DNA from 3 places in the Ancylobacter sp. IITR112 genome. Region 1 is predicted to be linked to each of the others. Evidence: predicted binding sites of a transcription regulator. Region 1 holds the regulator's gene; each other region holds the start of a gene.

Evidence for each region. The regulator LexA, encoded in region 1, represses DNA repair genes until DNA is damaged. The targets are predictions, from matches to a motif close to TGTTCNNNNTGTGTTCNG.
Region 2: the regulator LexA is predicted to act here: its motif matches at 1,920-1,937, upstream of parE (DNA topoisomerase IV subunit B).
Region 3: the regulator LexA is predicted to act here: its motif matches at 1,922-1,939, upstream of ssb (single-stranded DNA-binding protein).

The regions. Positions count from the first base shown of each region.
Region 1 covers NZ_JBGCUS010000001.1:1,756,662-1,761,225, forward strand. The annotation lists gene hpxZ (oxalurate catabolism protein HpxZ) at 1-326, shown strand, start outside; gene AAC979_RS08430 (GntR family transcriptional regulator) at 411-1,100, shown strand; gene lexA (transcriptional repressor LexA) at 1,260-1,955, shown strand; gene AAC979_RS08440 (ComEC/Rec2 family competence protein) at 1,949-4,366, opposite strand; gene gltX (glutamate--tRNA ligase) at 4,542-4,564, shown strand, end outside.
Region 2 covers NZ_JBGCUS010000001.1:1,158,780-1,163,343, forward strand. The annotation lists gene parE (DNA topoisomerase IV subunit B) at 1-1,846, opposite strand, end outside; gene AAC979_RS05220 (hypothetical protein) at 1,961-2,245, opposite strand; gene argC (N-acetyl-gamma-glutamyl-phosphate reductase) at 2,447-3,502, shown strand; gene phaC (class I poly(R)-hydroxyalkanoic acid synthase) at 3,728-4,564, opposite strand, start outside.
Region 3 covers NZ_JBGCUS010000001.1:1,552,988-1,557,551, reverse strand. The annotation lists gene AAC979_RS07395 (MarC family protein) at 137-763, shown strand; gene ssb (single-stranded DNA-binding protein) at 1,208-1,771, opposite strand; gene AAC979_RS07385 (hypothetical protein) at 2,042-2,194, shown strand; gene uvrA (excinuclease ABC subunit UvrA) at 2,291-4,564, shown strand, end outside.

The DNA.
Region 1 (4,564 bases):
GCGCGCTGGTCGAAAACGACCTCGCTGAGCTCGACGCGCTGTTCTGGGATGATGCACGCACCATCCGCTATGGCGGCGGCGAGAACCTTTACGGTATCGAAGCGATCCGCGCCTTCCGCGCTGCGCGCCCGCCGACGGGCCTCGCGCGCACGCTGGAAGGCACCGTCATCACCACCTATGGCCGCGACATGGCGGTCGCCTCCACACTGTTCCGGCGGCCTGCGACCCCGGGTCGGGTAGGTCGCCAGATGCAGACCTGGCGGCGCCTGCCGGAAGGCTGGAAGGTCGTCGCCGCCCATGTAAGTGTCATCGACGAGCCTGTGTGAACTCTTGGTGACGCCGAGCCGCAGGGATATGGATGAGCACGGCTCTCCGGCATGCGGGCGGCCGAATGGGTTTTCTGTGCGCTCATGACCGTGCTGCCTCTCCGCCTCCCGCCCGATCCTTCAGCCCGCACCGGCCGGAAAACGCGCGCCGAGGAGCTGCGCATGCAACTGGCCGACGAGATCACCCGCGGAACGCTGCCGCCGGGGGCCTCGCTTGACGAGACGGCGCTCGCTGCCCGCTTCGGTGTATCGCGCACCCCGGTCCGCGAAGCGCTGCGCGAACTGGTCGCCTCCGGTCTGGTCGACGCCCGCCCGCATCGCGGCGCCGTGGTGGCGCGCCCCAGCGTCGCCCGGCTGCAGAACATGTTCGAGGTGATGGCCGAACTGGAAGCGCTTTGCGCGGGACTGTGCGCCTTGAAGATGACGCCGCCCGAGCGCCAGCAATTGGAGCGATTGCACGCCGACATGGGGGAATTGATGCGGCTGGGCGATTTTGCCGCCTATCGAGAGGCCAATGAACAGTTCCACACCTCGATTTATGCCGGCAGCCATAATGACTACCTTATCGAACTGACGCTCGGCACACGGCGCCGGCTTTCGCCCTTCCGCCGCGCCCAGTTCCGGGCCTTGGGGCGTCTCGCCCTCTCCCATGCCGAGCATGACCGGGTGGTGACCGCCATCCAGCGCGGCGACCGCGATGGCGCCGGCGGCGCCATGCGTGACCACATCGCGATCGTCCACGACGCCTATGAGCAGTACGCCCAGACGCTGTGACACGCGCGGGCATGGGCCAGGATCAAGCCGCAATTGCCAAAACAGGCCCGCGTCGCCGTTTAATCTCTCTTTACCCATTGTAGAACACAATAGGAACGGCTAGTCTTTGTTCGTGATTTGTTTCGTACCGGCGCCGGCCCGGCAGACGGGGTTCTCTCGATGCTCACCCGCAAACAGCATGAGCTGCTTCTGTTCATCAATGAACGCCTCCAGCGCGATGGCGTGCCCCCATCCTTTGAGGAGATGAAAGAGGCGCTGGACCTGCGCTCCAAGTCAGGGATTCACCGGCTGATCACCGCGCTGGAAGAGCGCGGCTTCATCCGCCGCCTGCCGAACCGGGCAAGGGCGCTGGAGGTTGTGCGCCTGCCGGAGGACACCCAGCCCCCGAGGCTGGCCCGCACCTTTTCGCCCAATGTCATCGAAGGCAGTCTCGGCAAGGTGCGGCCGGTATCGGACGAGGATTCCGAGCGCCGCGTGGTGCCGATCCCGGTCATGGGCCGGATCGCCGCCGGCACGCCGATCTCCGCGATCCAGTCGCGCGACCACACGATCAGCATGCCGCCGGAAATGCTGTCGGGTGGCGAGCATTTCGCGTTGGAAGTGCGCGGCGATTCGATGGTCGAAGCAGGCATTCTCGACGGCGACCTGGCACTGATCCGCAAATGCGACGCCGCCAGCACGGGCGAGATTGTCGTCGCGCTGATCGACGATGAGGAAGCCACGCTGAAGCGCCTGCGCCGCAAGGGCGCCTCGATCGCGCTGGAGGCGGCAAACCCGGCCTATGAGACGCGCATTTTCGGTCCGGATCGGGTGCGTATCCAAGGCAAGCTGGTCGGGCTTTTCCGCCGCTATTGAGGGTCGTCCCCGGGTGCTGCAGTCTCCGGGTCGAAGGCAGGCACGCGCTCGCTGACGTCAGAAGGGACCGGGAGACCCGTCGGTGACCCCGCAAACGTCCCAAGCGGCGAGGAGATGGTGCGGCCTGTATCGTCCCGACCGCCCGCCCCGGGTGTCGCGCCCCGTCGCGAGAGTGGCGATGGCGATGGCGGAGGCACGGCGGCGGGCTCCCATGGCCGTGTGCCCGGTGACCGGCGCGCCGTTATCAGGGCAAGGCTTCCATCCTGCCGCAGCGTGCCGGCGACGGCGCCGGGAGACATGCGCGCGTCGCGGTAGATGATTGTCGCCGGGCAGTCGAGCGGCGGTGCGAAAGGCGTCACCAGCACGGCAGCCAAGCGACAATCATCCTCCAGCGACTCCCGGTCACGGGACAGAGCCACCAGCCGCCCGTCCGGCAGAGGCAGCGTGCAGCCGAGCGGATCGCAGGCCGCGGCGGTTGTCAGGTCCCGGCTGCCGAAGCGCGATCTCGCCCCATCCGCGCCCAGCCATTGCTCCACCGCGAAGCGCCGGTCGACCCCGCGGTCACGGTCGCCCATGAAGGCGAGGACTCCGTCGCGGCCACGCACCGCCACGGTCCGTGCCTCGGCATCGACAAAGAGATCGGGCCGCGGCGCCATGGACGCGATGGCGAGGCCGGCAAGCGCAAGTACCGGCGCCAGCGCGACCAGCCGGGTGCGGGCGAGGCAGAGCACCACGAGTGCGAGGCTGATGACGATGAGGCTGGCGGCCGGCATCGCCGGCACGCCGCGATCCGCGCCGGGCAGCGCGGCGACCAGATCGGAGATGTCGCGCATGCGGGCAAGGCCCCACCCCATCAGCCGCCAGGCCGGATCGTCCCAACCGAACGGCATCAGCACCGCCCCGGCAAGCCCGGCGGGCATGACGATGAACGAGACCACCGGCATGGCGCCAAGATTGGCCAGCAGACTGAGCGGGGCGAGGCGTTGGAAGTGGTAAGCGGCATAGGGCGCTGTCGCAAGCCCCGCCGCCAGCGAGGCCAGCACCAGCCCGGCGATATAGCGCCCCGGCACGCTGAGCCAGCGGCCCGCCTTGGCCGGCGCAAGCGTGAAGAGAAAGCCGAAGCGCTCATAGGCCGCGACGAGCCCCAGCGTGGCCGCGAAGGACATTTGCGCCCCTGGGTCGAGCACCGCGCGGGGCGAGAGGATGAGCAGGCCCAGCGCCGCCACGGCGAGCGTCCGCAGCGTCAGCGCCGGGCGGCCGAGCACGATTCCCGCCAGCACGAGCAGCGTCATCACATAGGCGCGCTGGGTCGCCACCTCGGCGCCGGACAGCAGAAGATAGAAACTCGCCGACGCCATGGCCGGCAGCGCTGCCCAGGCCTTGATGGGTCGATAAAGTGCCAGTTCCGGCAGCAGAGCCAGCAGCGCGCGGGCGAGGAAGAACACGGTGCTGGCGACCAGCGCCATGTGCAAACCCGAAATGGACAGCACATGCGACAGGCCGGAGACGCGCATGCTCTCCTCAATCGCCTCCGGCACCGTGTCGCGCAGGCCGGTCACCAGCGCCACGGCCACCCCACCCTCTTCCCCGGGCAGCGCCGCGCGGATGCGGGCGGCGATGGCCCGGCGCGTGCGATCGAGCCAGGTGGTGAGCGCCAGCCCCGCCGGCGGCGGGCCGAGAGCGGGGGAGAGTTGCGGCCGCCCGAGCGCATAACCGGTGGCGCCAATGCCATCGAGCCAGATCGCCCGCCCGAAATCAAACCCGCCGGGATAGGCCGGGCCGGGCGGAGGCTCCAGCGTCGCCCGCAGGCTCACATGGCTACCGACCGCCGGCGGATCACGCCCGGCAAGCGTCACGCGCACCCGCGTGAGCGGATCGCCGTGCGCACGCTCCAGCCGCGTCACCGCAAGCGTCATACGGCTGCCACGCGGCCGCAATTCCACCGCCTCGACATAGCCGCTCACCGCGACCGCATTCAGCGTCGTTCCCAGGACCGGATGCGCCATCAGACGCACCTGCAGCGCCGCCACGGCGAAGCCGGCCGATAGCACGGCAAGGAGCGCGAGCAGGTGAAAGGCGACGGGCCGCGCCCGCGCCAGAAAGGCGAGGCCGGCGAAGCCGATGACTGGCAGCCAGCCGGCATAGGCCATCGGCTCATCAGGCGCGGCGAAATACAGCGCTGCGCCGGAGGCAAAGCCGATGGGCAGGTACAGGAAGCCGCGCCGGTCGTCGAGCTCGCGCGCCAGCGCCGCCGCCAGACCCGCCGAAAGTCGCCCCAACGCCACAGCGAACAGGTGTTCGGGCTGGAGATCGGTAACGAACCTCCCGCGCGGATGCGCCGGCCCGAGCGCCGCCGCCCGAGCCCGCCGGCGCGGCGCGTCATCCGGTCCCTGCTGCGGCGGCCCGTGCATGCCCCGACGCCCCTGCGCCCGTTGCGATGTGCTCCCCTTCTCCCCGACGATCCGGCTGTTAGCCCCGCCGAACCGCGCGAAAGGCCCGCTTTTCCCGCATCGCACACCTATGGTACACGCACGCTCCGCGCCCGCCATGCTTCGACGCCGTCCCTCCGGCGCAGACGGAAGAGAAATGTCCGAGACCGTCGTTACCCG
Region 2 (4,564 bases), 600 kb from region 1:
GCATCATCTCGCCAAGGCCCTTGAAGCGGCCGATCTCGACCTTGCCGCGCCCGGAAAATTCGGTGCGCAGCAATTCGTCACGATGCGCCTCGTCGCGGGCGTAGAGCGTCTTGGCGCCCTGGCTGATGCGGTAGAGCGGCGGCACGGCGAGGAAGAGATGGCCGTTCTCGATCAGCTTCGGCATCTGCCGGTAGAAGAAGGTGACGAGCAGCGAGGCGATATGCGCGCCATCGACATCGGCGTCGGTCATGATGATGACCCGCTCATAGCGCAAATCTTCCTCGCGATACTGCGTCCCGGTGCCGGCGCCCAGCGCCTGCACGAGATCGCCGAGCTGCTGGTTCGCCGCGAGCTTGTCGCGCCCGGCGCTGGCGACGTTGAGGATTTTGCCGCGCAGCGGCAGCACCGCCTGGGTCTGGCGCTCGCGCGCCTGCTTGGCCGAGCCGCCGGCCGAGTCGCCCTCGACGATGAACAGTTCCGACCCCGCCGCCGAATTGTTGGAGCAGTCCGCCAGCTTGCCCGGCAGGCGCAGCTTGCGCACCGCGGTCTTGCGGGAGATTTCCTTTTCCTGCCGGCGGCGCAGCCTCTCCTCGGCCCGCTCCACCACCCAGTCGAGCAGGCGGTTGGCCTGCGCCGGATTGCCGCCGAGCCAGTGGTCGAACGGGTCGCGCAGCGCCGCCTCGACGATGCGCGTCGCCTCGGCCGTGGCGAGCTTCTCCTTGGTCTGACCCTGGAATTCCGGCTCGCGCACGAAGACGGAGAGCATGGCGGCGCAGCCGGCCATCACGTCGTCGGCGGTGATGATGGCGGCGCGCTTGGCCGCGCCGGTGCGCTCGGCATGGTCGCGCAGACCTTTCAGCAGCACCGCGCGCAGGCCGGTTTCATGCGTGCCGCCCTCGGCGGTGGGGATGGTGTTGCAATAGGAGGAGATGCTGCCATCGGCATCGCCCAGCCAGGCCACCGCCCATTCCGCCGAGCCATGGCCGCCGGGGCGTTGGGTCTTGCCGGAGAAGATGTCGGGATGGACCAGCGTATGGCCGTCAATATCGGCCGCGAGATAGTCGCGCAGGCCGCCGGGGAAGCGGAACACCGCCTTTTCCGGGATATCGGTGCCGGCGACGAGCGAGGCGTCGCAGCTCCAGCGGATTTCCACCCCGCCGAACAGATAGGCCTTGGAGCGGGCCATCTTGAACACGCGGGCCGGCTTGAAGCGGGCATTCTCGCCGAAGATCTGCGCGTCCGGGTGGAAGCTCACCCGCGTGCCGCGCCGGTTGAGGATGCGCCCGACTTCCTGGATCGCGCCCTGGGGCACACCGCGCGAATAGGTCTGGCGGTAGAGCGTCTGCCCGCGCGCCACTTCCACCACCAGCACGTCGGACAGCGCGTTGACCACGGAGACGCCGACACCGTGCAGGCCGCCGGAGGTCTCGTAGACCTTGCTGTCGAACTTGCCGCCCGCGTGCAGCGTGGTGAGGATGACCTCCAGCGCCGACTTTCCGGGATATTTCGGGTGTTCCTCGATCGGGATGCCGCGGCCATTGTCGGTGACGGTCAGGAAGCCGTCCTCGGTCAGTTCCACCTCGATGAAGCTGGCATGGCCGGCCACCGCCTCATCCATCGAATTGTCGATCACCTCGGCGAAGAGGTGGTGGAGCGCCTTCTCGTCCGTGCCGCCAATATACATGCCCGGCCGGCGCCGCACCGGTTCCAGCCCTTCCAGCACCTCGATATCGGCAGCCGTGTAGCCGGCCTCGCCGGGGGTGCCCTCGCGCGGCGCGGCGGGGCGCGCAGCGGCGCGCGGACGCGGGGCGGGAACAGCGGCGAAGAGGTCGTCGGAATTCGACATGGGCGCGGTGGGTCTCATCAGGGTCAGGAACCGATTCGGTTTCCTTAGCACTATGCCAGCGCCAGCGCGAAACCGGAACGCTCCGTGAACATGGGCGCCATGCGCGCCGGCCTATCAGCGCTTCAGCCGCTTGCGATTGGCGCGCACCTTACGGCCATAGAGGGCGACGATCTCCGGCCCGACCGCGTCGAGCCGGCCGGCGGCGGCCGCCTTCATCAGCCGGGCATTGACCTCGCCCAGCGCCAGCGTCTTTTCCGTGACCATCCGCACCGCCTCGACGCCGGCGGCGGCGTCGCCGCGCGCAAGGCGGGTGAGCCGTTCGGTAATCACCACCTGCATGTCCATGCCGAGCCGGGTCATGGCGAGGCCGGTTTCAAACCAGGCGAAGGGGTCGTTCATGGCGGGGCTCCGGCGACGTCAAGAAGGGCCGGACGAGAAGCTTTGGGCGGCGGCGTCGGTTCCCGCCCGGCGCGCGCAGCCGCCATGCGCCAGCCGAGGCCCCTCTTGTCTTTCGCCAGACATGCGAAAGGTGTAAGGGCGCAGCTCCATGCGCGTCCCCGGCTCGTCACGGCGGGCGCGCCAGCAGGAAGGGTCGCCACCATGACGGACAGCAAGGCGCGGATCGCCATCCTCGGGGCCTCGGGCTACACCGGCTCGGAACTGCTGCGCCTGCTGCTGCGCCATCCGCGGGTCGAGATCGTCGCGCTCACCGCCGACCGCAAGGCCGGGCAGCCGGTGGCGGATGTGTTCCCGCAATTCGCGCCGTTCAAGCTGCCGGACCTCATCACCATCGAGCAGGTGGCGTGGAAGGACGTGGATCTCGTCTTCTGCGCCCTGCCGCACGGCACCACGCAAGTAGTGATCAAGAACGTGTTCGAGACCGCGCCGCATGTGAAGGTGGTCGATCTCTCCGCCGATTTCCGGCTGCGCGACGATGGCGCCTATGAGCGCTGGTACGGCCATCCGCACCAGGCGCTGGAGCTGCAGCAGGAAGCGGTCTACGGCGTGGTCGAGCTGTATCGCGACGACATCCGCAAGGCGCGGCTTGTCGCCAATCCCGGCTGCTACACCACCACCGCCATCCTGCCGGTGGTGCCGCTGATCGAGGCCGGCGCCATCGAGCCCGAGCACATCGTCATCGACGCCAAGAGCGGCGTGACCGGCGCCGGGCGCGCGGCGAAGGAGAATCTCTTGTTCACCGAAGTGACGGAGGGCATGCACGCCTATGGCGTCGGCAGCCACCGCCACATGGCGGAACTGGATCAGGAATTCTCCAAGGCCGCCGGCCGCACGGTTGCGCCCAGCTTCACGCCGCATCTCGTGCCGATGACGCGCGGCATTTACGCCACGATCTATCTCAAGACCGGCGCGGGCGTCGGCGCCGAGGGCGTGCACCGGGTGCTGGCGGACTTCTACAAGGGCGAGCCCTTCGTGCATGTGCTGCCGCTCGGCCAGGTGCCGCAGTCGCGCTTCGTCAAGGGCTCCAACATGGCCTTTATCGGCGTGGTGAAGGACCGCGCGCCGGACCGGGTGATCGTGATCTCCACCACCGACAATCTGGTGAAGGGAGCTTCCGGCCAGGCGGTGCAGAACATGAACCTCGTGCTCGGCTATCCCGAGACGCTGGGGCTGGAGCAGATCGCGCTGTTCCCCTGAGGGGCGGGCCGTCATCCCGGACGGCCGCGGGCCGATCCGGGATCGCAGGACTGGGGCCGTCCCGATGATCTGCCGATCCCGGCTCGAAGCTATGCTTCGGCCGGGATGACGGAATGGCCGCCATGGCGAGCCGGTTCATCCTGAGGTGCGAGCCGCAGGCGAGCCTCGAAGGATGTTCGTCTGCCGCGGCCTAAGACGCCGATTGCCGGCCGCAAGCAGCCCGCTTCACGACTTCACCTTCACATAGCTGCCCGGTGCGTCCTCGATCGCCTTGTAAGGACCCTCGCCGGGGATGCGGGTAGTTGCGGGCACGCGCGCGTCATCCTGCGCCTCGATCCAGGCCAGCCAGTCCGGCCACCACGAGCCGGGATGCATCTGCGCCTTGCCGATCCACTCTTCCAGCGTCCCCGCCGCCGGGCCGCCGGTCCAGTACTGGTATTTGCCGCGTGCCGGCGGGTTGATGACGCCGGCAATATGGCCGGAGCCCGCCAGCACGAAGCGGCCGGGATCGCTGAATTTCTGCAGGCCGAGAAACACCGAGGCCGCCGGGGCGATGTGGTCCTCGCGCGTCGCGACGGAATACATCGGGACATGGATCGCCTTGAGGTCGAGCTTCTGGCCGGCGAGCATCAGCCGACCCTGCGCCAGCTTGTTGTCGAGATAGCAGTTGCGCAGATAGAAGGAATGGTTGGCAGCCGGCAGGCGGGTGGAATCCGAATTCCAGTAGAGAATGTCGAAGGGGAACGGTGCCTGCCCCTTGAGATAATTGTTCACCACATAGGGCCAGATCAGGTCATTGGCGCGCAGCATGTTGAAGGCGTTGGCCATGGTGCGGCCTTCCATCACGCCGGCTTCCAGCATCTTGCGCTCAAGGCTGGCGACCTGCTCCTCGTCGATGAACACCTTCAGGTCACCGGCATAGGTGAAGTCGACCTGGGTGGTGAGGAAGGTGGCGCTGGCGAGGCCGGGCTTGGTGTCCGTAGCCGCCAGCCAGGCCAGCGTCATCGCCAGCATGGTGCCGCCGACGCAATAGCCCACCGCGTGGAAGTCCTTCGAGCCGGC
Region 3 (4,564 bases), 200 kb from region 1:
GCGGATGCCGAGCCATTGGCAGCCCGCTGGCGTCGGGTGAAAGGTATAGTGCTGTGGCGGCGCCGGTTCCAAGGGGCGCGTCTCGCGGGCTCGCGGTTCTCAGCGCGGCGGGCAATGCAGAACGGATGGGGGCGGAATGCTCGATTATATGTTCTCGGCCATCGTCACCATGGCGGTGGTGATCGACCCGATCGGGCTGGCTCCGCTGTTCCTGGCGGTGACTTCGGATCTTACCGCAGCGGAGCGACGGCTGGTGGCGCTGCGCTCGGCCGCCATCGCGCTCGCGATTCTCGTCACCTTCGGCCTGGTAGGGGCGCCGCTGCTGGCGGCGCTGGGCATCAGCCTGCCCGCCTTCCGCATCGCCGGCGGGCTGCTGCTGTTCGCGATCTCATTCGAAATGGTGTTCGGCCGCCGCACCGAACGCAAATTCGACGCCTCCGAGGTGGCGCAGCGCGAAAAGCTGCTGCGCACGCTGGCCGTCTTCCCGCTCGCCATCCCGCTCATGGCCGGGCCCGGCGCCATCACCGCCATGCTGCTGCTGGCCGGCGAGGCGCATGGCGATCCGGCGCGGCTGGCCGCGCTGTTCGCCATCACCGCGCTCGTCATCGCCAGTTGCATTGCGGTGTTTCTCGCCGCGCGGCGGATGGACAAACTGCTCGGCGTCACCGGCAATGCCATTCTCTCGCGCCTGCTGGGCGTGGTGCTTACGGCATTGGCGGTGCAGTTCGTGATCGACGGCATCCGGGCGTCGTTTCTGAGCTGACGCCGGCCCCGTCCGGTTCAAGGGCCGAACCGGGCCTGATCATCATTCGCCCCGGCCAGAAGGTGAAGAGGCCGGCGGCGACGAGCCCCCGATAGAACAGGCCGGTCATTCCCGCCGCGTGGCGGCGAATGTCGCCCCGCCGCGCCCTCAGCAGAGCGAGGGGCAGCGTCCCGAGCACCAATAGCGAGAGAAGGTGGATGGGGCCGAACGGCCCGATCCAGCGCATCCCCTGAATCCAGAAGGACGAGATGGCCACCATCACCATGAGGCCGGCCCACAGCCAGCTCAAGGCCGATGCGACAGCGTGCCCCTCGGTGCGGCGAGCTGGACCGTGTCCAGCGCCAGGGCCGCGATCGCGCTGAAGGCGTGCAGCCTTATAGCTGCGGAAGCGTCGAGGAGCGGGGCGAGGTCCATCTGGATCGGCCCCGCACCCGTTCTCAAGCGTCAGAACGGGATTTCGTCGTCGAGATCGCCGCCGCCGGAGCCGCCGCCGAACTTGCCGCCGCCGGCACCGCCGGCGCCGCTCGCCGGTGCCGGGCGGCGCTCGCCGCCAAAGGAGCGCCCGCCGCCCGAACCGCCGCCATAGCCGCCGCCGGAACCGAAATCGCTGCCGCCGGCGCTGTAATCGTCACCGCTGCCCTCCCCACCGCCGCCGCCGCGGCTGTCAAGAATGGTGAGTTCGCCACGGAACGGACGCAGCACCACTTCGGTGAAATAGCGCTCGCCGCCATTCTGGTCGGTCGCCTTGCGGGTCTCGATCTGGCCTTCGATATAGACCTTGGAGCCCTTGCGCAGATACTGCTCGGCGACGCGCAGCAGGTTCTCGTTGAAGATCACCACGCTGTGCCATTCGGTGCGCTCCTTGCGCTCGCCCGAGGCCTTGTCGCGCCAGGTTTCCGAAGTGGCGATGCGCAGATTGCACACCCGCCCGCCATTCTGGAACGTGCGCACTTCAGGATCGCGGCCGAGATTGCCGATCAGGATCACCTTGTTGACGCTGCCCGCCATCTTGTCCTCCGAAACTGCCGGACGCCCGCCTTGGCGCGCGCTTGAGAAAGGAAACCTATACTAGACCCGCCGCCGATTGGCCGCGCCCCGGGGCCGTCTGTCCACCGCTTTGCGCCCCCGAGCGTCGGCCGGCCGCCGCAAGGGGCACATTGTTCTTGTTATGTTCCTAGCATTGTGGCTAAGCTGCTGCAAGAGTGCTGAGTCGACATTGCGAAGCGCGCGCGCCGGACTATGTTTACCCTGTGTTCTAAAAGGGAGCCTGTCCCCATCATGACCCAGATGCGCCGCCCCCCGCGCGCCCGTGCCATCGCCGTCCGTGCCGAAGAGGCGCGCCAGGCGTTGATCCGCCGGGCCTTTCTGGCCGTAGCCGGCGCACTTGCTGTCGCGGCGGGTCTGGCAACGCTGCACGGCGTCGGGGGCTGATCCCTTCGCCGGGCGGGCCCCGTCTCCGGACTGCGCCGCCCCGAAAGTCCGTTGTTCGGCGTAGATGCCCGTAGAAACCGGCGAGAAGAGTTCGGAATGAAGGACCGCGTGGACCTCCCGCGCCGCGACGCCCGCACGATAGCGATCCGCGGCGCGCGCGAGCATAATCTCAAGAATGTCGATCTCGAAATCCCGCGCGACAGTCTGGTGGTGTTCACTGGCCTGTCGGGTTCGGGCAAGTCGTCGCTCGCCTTCGACACCATCTATGCCGAAGGCCAGCGGCGCTATGTCGAGAGCCTCTCGGCCTATGCCCGCCAGTTTCTGGAGATGATGCAGAAGCCGGATGTGGACCAGATCGACGGTCTGTCCCCGGCCATCTCCATCGAGCAGAAGACCACTTCGAAGAATCCGCGCTCGACGGTGGGCACCGTCACCGAGATTTACGACTATATGCGCCTGCTCTGGGCGCGGGTTGGCATACCCTATTCGCCCGCCACCGGCCTGCCGATCGAGAGCCAGACCGTCAGCCAGATGGTCGATCGTGTGCTCGCCCTGCCGGAGAAGACCCGGCTCTACCTGCTTGCCCCGGTGGTGCGCGGCCGGAAGGGTGAATACCGCAAGGAACTGGCGGAGTTCCAGAAGAAGGGCTTCCAGCGCGTCAAGATCGACGGCGAATTCCATGAGATCGCCGACGCGCCGTCGCTCGACAAGAAATTCAAGCACGATATCGACGTGGTGGTGGACCGGCTCGTGGTCCGCCCCGACATTGCCAGCCGGCTGGCGGATTCGTTCGAGACTGCGCTGGGTCTGGCCGACGGTATCGCGGTGATCGAGTTCGCCGACGAGAAGGAAGAGAGCGGCGACGCCCGCCGCATCGTCTTCTCGGAAAAATTTGCCTGCCCGGTTTCCGGCTTCACCATCGCCGAGATCGAGCCACGGCTGTTCTCCTTCAACAATCCGTTCGGCGCCTGCCCGACCTGCGACGGGCTGGGGCATGAGAGCAAGATCGACCCGAATCTGATCGTCCCCGACGCCGCGCGCTCGCTGAAACAGGGCGCCATCGCGCCCTGGGCGAAGTCGACCTCGCCTTATTACGGCCAGACGCTGGAGGCCATTGCCCGCCATTACGGCGTCAAGCTCACCACCGCCTGGTCTGAGCTGCCGGAGAAGGTGCGCGAGGTGATCCTGCACGGCTCGAAGGCCGAGACCATCCGCTTCGTCTACAATGACGGCATGCGCGCCTATGAGACGGTGAAGACTTTCGAGGGCATCGTCACCAATCTGGAACGGCGCTGGCGCGAGACGGAAAGCGACTGGGCGCGCGAGGAAATCGGCAAGTATTTCTCCGCCGTGCCCTGCGCGTCCTGCCATGGCTACCGGTTGAAGCCCGAGGCTCTGGCGGTGAAGATCGCCGGCCGGCACATTGGCGAGGCAGCGGAGCTTTCGGTGCGCCACGCGCTGGAGTGGTTCGCCGCCCTGCCCGCCCAGCTCAGCGACAAGCAGAACGAGATCGCCGCGCGCATCCTCAAGGAGATCCGCGAACGCCTCGCCTTCCTGCTCGATGTCGGCCTCGACTATCTCACCCTCGCTCGCGCCTCTGGTACGCTGTCGGGGGGCGAGAGCCAGCGCATCCGCCTCGCCTCGCAGATCGGCTCCGGCCTTACCGGCGTGCTCTATGTGCTGGACGAGCCCTCCATCGGCCTGCACCAGCGCGACAATGAGCGCCTGCTCGGCACGCTGCGGCGGCTGCGCGACCTCGGCAACACGGTGATCGTGGTCGAGCACGATGAGGACGCCATCCTCGCCGCCGACTATGTCGTCGATGTCGGCCCCGGCGCCGGCGTCCATGGCGGGCGCATCGTCGCCCAGGGCACGCCGAAGGAAATCCTCGCCAATCCGCATTCGCTCACCGGCAAATACCTTACCGGCGAACTGACCGTGCCGGTGCCCAAGCGCCGCAAGCCGAACCCCAAGCGCATGCTGCGGGTGGTGAACGCGCGCGGCAACAATCTGAAGAATGTCACCGCCGCCATCCCGCTCGGCCTTTTCACCGCCGTCACCGGCGTATCCGGCGGCGGCAAGTCGACCCTCCTGATCGACACGCTGTACAAGGCGGTGGCGCGGCGGCTGAACGGCGCCTCCGAGCCGCCCGCCCCGCATGACGGGCTGGAAGGGCTGGAACATCTCGACAAGGTGATCGACATCGACCAGTCGCCGATCGGCCGCACGCCGCGCTCGAATCCCGCGACCTATACCGGCGCCTTCACCCCGATCCGCGAATGGTTCTCCGGCCTGCCGGAGGCGAAGGCGCGCGGCTATGGGCCCGGGCGGTTTTCCTTCAACGTCAAGGGCGGGCGCTGCGAGGCGTGC